DNA from 2 places in the Halobacillus shinanisalinarum genome. Region 1 is predicted to be linked to the other one. Evidence: a T-box and tRNA genes for the amino acid it is inferred to sense, from the RefSeq annotation. Region 1 holds a T-box; the other holds one or more tRNA genes.
What was found. The T-box of region 1 lies ahead of alaS (alanine--tRNA ligase). A T-box ahead of a tRNA ligase gene usually reads a tRNA of that ligase, here a tRNA-Ala.
Positions count from the first base shown of each region.

Region 1 (2,485 bases):
GCCGCGTGCCCTTTCGATTCTGGTTATTTTCGCAGTCTTTTTTTCGTTAACGGGCTTTTTAATCTACCGTGGCTATCCTCATCTATTGGAACAGTTAAAAGCATTGAGTCAACAGCTACCGTATTTAACAGAAGCATATCAAAGCTGGACACGAGAGCTTTATGCTCAAACGGAACGCTTTCCCGACCGTATCCACGAACGTTTAGATGGCAGTTTTGCCAACTTTGAAGCGTGGATGAGTGCACGGCTAATGTCAGCCGTAACTGCATTAAGCGGGATATTCAACGTTATTGTTTTATTTGCAGTTATTCCTGTGATGACGTTTTATTTCCTAAAGGATCATTCTTTGATCTTTCAATCGCTACTTCGTTTACTTCCAGTAAAATGGCATGGGGAAGCTAAACATTTAAGTCAAAAACTCAGTCATTCCTTAGGAGGATATATAAGGGGACAGTTGCTTATCAGCTTGTTTGTAGGTTTTTTCGCAAGCATCGGCTTTTGGATAGCTGGTCTGCCATATCCACTCGTACTGGGAGTTATTGCTGGGATTACTAATATAATTCCCTATTTCGGACCATTATTAGGTGCTATCCCAGCCTTAGTCGTTGCTGTAACCGTTTCTGTAAAAACGCTGATCATAGCTCTGATCGCTATTTTTGTGATTCAAATTGTAGAAGGTAACTTATTGTCCCCTTATATAATGGGGAAAAGCATTCACATTCACCCTCTTCTAATTATCTTAGCCTTACTGGCAGGCAGTGAGCTAGCGGGTATAGTTGGGATGATTGTAGCTGTTCCTGTCCTCACCTGTCTAAAAGTGGTTGTAGAAGAGGTCAGTCATTCACGTCTTGAGCGTTGACAGATGATGTGATCTTATCTATAATAGCGCATATCAATACTGTATGAACGAAGAACACATTGAGGGAACTAAGTAAACAGTAGCCCCTTTAGTAGAGAGGTACTTCCACAGGCTGAAAGAAGTACTAGAGAAGCTCTGTTGAAAGCTATTCCTGAGTGCGGTTAATCCCCGCCGGTACACGCACCGTTATGAGCGTTTAAGGTGATAGACAATCAGGATTGTTTATAATCAGGGTGGTACCGCGGAACGAAAACTCCCGTCCCTGCCATAGTGCAGGAACGGGAGTTTTTCGTTTGTACAGAGATAAATTAAAGACCCAACATGCAGGAGGTATAGAAAATGAAATCATTAACTTCAGCTGATGTACGACAAATGTTTTTAGATTTTTTTAAAGAAAAAGGGCACAGCGTAGAACCAAGTGCATCGCTCGTTCCACATGAAGATCCTTCACTTTTATGGATTAACAGTGGGGTAGCCACGTTAAAAAAATACTTTGATGGCCGTGTTATTCCTGATAACCCGCGAATCGTTAATGCTCAAAAGTCAATTCGTACGAATGATATTGAAAATGTAGGCTTTACAGCTCGCCACCATACTTTTTTTGAAATGCTAGGCAACTTTTCTATCGGTGATTATTTTAAAGAAGAGGCGATGGCCTGGGGGTGGGAATTCTTAACAAGCCGTCAGTGGATCGGTTTTGATCCTGAGAAGTTGTCTGTCACTGTTCACCCTGAGGACGATGAGGCTTATTCATTGTGGAAGGACCAAATTGGGGTCGCAGAAGAAAGGATCATTCGCTTAGAAGAAAACTTCTGGGATATCGGAGAAGGCCCAAGTGGCCCAAATACGGAAATCTTCTATGATCGCGGAGAAGCTTATGGGAGTGATCCCTCAGATCCAGAATTGTATCCTGGGGCGAGAATGAGCGCTACCTTGAAATATGGAATCTAGTGTTTTCACAATTCAACCATAATCCTGATGATACGTACACACCGCTTCCGAAAAAGAATATTGATACAGGGTTGGGACTCGAGCGGATGGTGAGCGTTATTCAAGATACGCCGACCAACTTTGAAACAGATCTATTTATGCCGATTATCGAGGCTGCAGAATCGATCTCTGGATATAAGTATGGAAAGAATACAGAATATGATGCGGCATTCAGGGTGATTGCTGACCATATGCGCACAGTAACCTTTGCCGTAAGTGATGGAGCTTTGCCTTCAAATGAAGGTAGGGGATACGTGCTGCGCCGTTTGCTGCGTCGAGCTGTAAGATTTGCTAAACAAATTGGTATTGATGAACCATTTATGTATAAGCTCGTACCAGAAGTAGCGATCATAATGAATGACTTTTATCCAGAAGTGAAGCAGAAACAAGAATTTATTCAAAATGTCATTCGTACAGAAGAAGAGCGTTTCCACGAAACTTTAAATGACGGTTTAGCGATGCTTTCAACGATTATGAAACAGGAAACGGAAAAAGGCAGCAACGTTTTTCCAGGTTCGGAAGTGTTCCGTCTGTATGATACGTATGGATTTCCGAAAGAGCTTACGGAGGAATATATTGCCGAAGCTGGTTTTACCATTGATGAGGAAGGTTTCCAAACAGAGATGACGAAGCAAA
Region 1 is NZ_CP095074.1:396,900-399,384, reverse strand. Features, by position in the region: gene MUO14_RS02195 (AI-2E family transporter) at 1-859, shown strand, start outside; T-box leader at 910-1,126, shown strand; partial or broken gene alaS (alanine--tRNA ligase) at 1,199-2,485, shown strand, end outside.

Region 2 (2,485 bases), 1.4 Mb from region 1:
AAAAAACTACTAACCATGACAAGAATCTTTATCGTAGCACTCGGTGTTTTGTCTTACTTGTTGATCCGTTACTTTCCAACTGTACTCAGTGTACAAATGTATGCCTACACAGTCTATGGAGCAGGTTTAACCCCAGCATTGCTCGCCGTATTCTTCTGGAAACGTGTGAATGCAGCTGGCGGGATTTCATCCATGATTGCTGGCGTAGTTGCAACATTAACCTGGGAGCTGATATTGCAAAAGCCGTTTGAAATCAACAGTGTTGTTATAGCGGTTCCAATCGCTATTATCGTATTGATTATAGTTACCTTAATGACAACCAATAGCAATAGGCAGACTCGTGAATCGGTGAATGCTTAATGATAAAGCCATCTTATTTTGCTTGTAACCGTGTTAATTATCTTTAATAAGGGTTAGGAATATAATTCAAACAAGCTGATCACCTATATTTAATAGGTGATCAGCTTGTTTGAATTATAAGGAGGATGTTCAAAAAGTCACCAAATGATAAGAGGCGAATCTCTTCGTAGGCTTGCTTTTGAGGAGTATGTCACCTGCGTCTACAAGCCTAAGTAAATTCCTCGGTGCAGGACAGCAGAGGAGGATATTCTCTGACGTTGCCTCGCTACTTACGTATCATGAAGCAATGAACACTCACTATAAATAGATATTGCAGTACCCGCTAAGGCGATTTTTTGTTAACAAGTGTTTTGAAGATGTTAGTGGGATTCCATAAGAAAAACCCCTGCATAGCAAGGGTTTAAGGAGTTCCTGTATTAATGGAGCATAGCGGGCTCGAACCGCTGACCTCTACACTGCCAGTGTAGCGCTCTCCCAGCTGAGCTAATGCCCCGTCTGAATCGACATTATTTATTATATCTTTTTCACTTGATCGATTCAATACCTTTTTGAAGAAAATTTAATTGCATGAAAATGTCTGTTAATTGCATATCAGGGTTTAGTCACAGACTGCCCGTGCTCGTCGACTTAATAACTACTTTTTTAATAATAAGGCGAGATCATTAAATAAACAATAACTCCTGTTAGGCTTACATATAACCAAATCGGCATTGTCCAGCGCGCGATTTTCTTATGACGTTCATCTTGCCGGGTCAAACCACGGAATAGAGTAATTAAGGCTAATGGAACAATGGCAATGGATAATAAAATATGTGAAATTAAAATAAAGTAATATAGATACATAATAAATCCATCTGCCCCAAAGTGCGTCGATTCAGCAATCGCATGGTAGGTAAGATACGAGAGCAAAAAGAAAAAGGTTGTTGTAAAAGCAGCCAACACGAATCGTTTATGTGCTTTAATGTTTCGCTGTTTAATCATAATCAGCGCTGCTAGTAAAAAGATGAATGTGAAGCTATTCAGGACAGCATTCAGCAGGGGCAAAAACGTTACGTCTAAATGACTGAATTGATCAAGCTTCGGCATAAAGAAAAGCAGGGCAATTAATCCATTAATCATGATAGTAAGCGTTACAACAATGCCTGTATAATTTTTCTTACTGGATGTGTTATTCATTTATGAATCTCCTTTTGCCTATATATTTCTGCCTATTCGTTCGTTCATTTATATAAATGAAACAATAATCAATAGGGAAAATAGGATGGTTAAATGGTTGAGAGAAAAAACAAACATCATTGTTCCCCATTTATAATCTTCCACTTTCCGAAAGCTGATAAAGCCCATGACCATCCAGGCAAGAGTAAGTCCAAGCATGGCAAAGGCAACAATTTTACTGAATGATAAAAATAGGAAAGAAGAGGCAAGTAACAGTACCAAATAAACGAACGTATGAACTTTGGTACGGCGGATGCCTTTAATAACCGGCAGCATTGGTACCTTTGCGTTTTTGTAATCTTCCAACCTTCTTATTGCGATCGCATAAAAATGTGGAGGCTGCCATAGAAACATTAACATAAATAATCCGATTGAAACGGGATGGATAAGCTCAGGTGCGATGGCAGACCAGCCAATTAACGGGGCAATGGCGCCAGATAAGCTGCCGACTTCTGTATTATAGATGGTTTTTCTTTTCGTCCACATCGTATAAGGAACTAAATAAAGAAACAGTCCTAGAAAACCTACAAAAGCTGTTAGGCTGGAAATAAAAAATAACAGGGCGATGCCAACAACAGCAAGTACAATTCCAAGCCATAACGCAAATGTAGGTGTAACGGAACCAGTGACAGTAGGTCTTTCCATCGTCCTTTTCATGTGGGCATCAATATCCCGGTCATAGTAGTTGTTAATTGCCCCAGCCCCGCCTACGACAAATGTTGTCCCGAATAACGCTAGGAAGACAACCAAAATATGATCAACAAAACTTACATTATAGATGGATAGAGCGACGGACAGTCCGGCAAACATCCCTAGAAGGTTAGACTTTACAATTCCATCTTTTACGATAGCCTTTAATATGCCCCAGGTAATAGATGTTCTTATAGGAAAAGAGTCTTCTACAATTGCT
Region 2 is NZ_CP095074.1:3,913,222-3,915,706, forward strand. Features, by position in the region: gene MUO14_RS19310 (sodium:solute symporter family protein) at 1-360, shown strand, start outside; tRNA gene MUO14_RS19315 (tRNA-Ala) at 781-853, opposite strand; gene MUO14_RS19320 (DUF420 domain-containing protein) at 1,003-1,536, opposite strand; gene cyoE (heme o synthase) at 1,585-2,485, opposite strand, start outside.
Region 2: it has a tRNA-Ala gene. The T-box ahead of alaS (alanine--tRNA ligase) is inferred to sense a tRNA for this amino acid. The anticodon was not compared.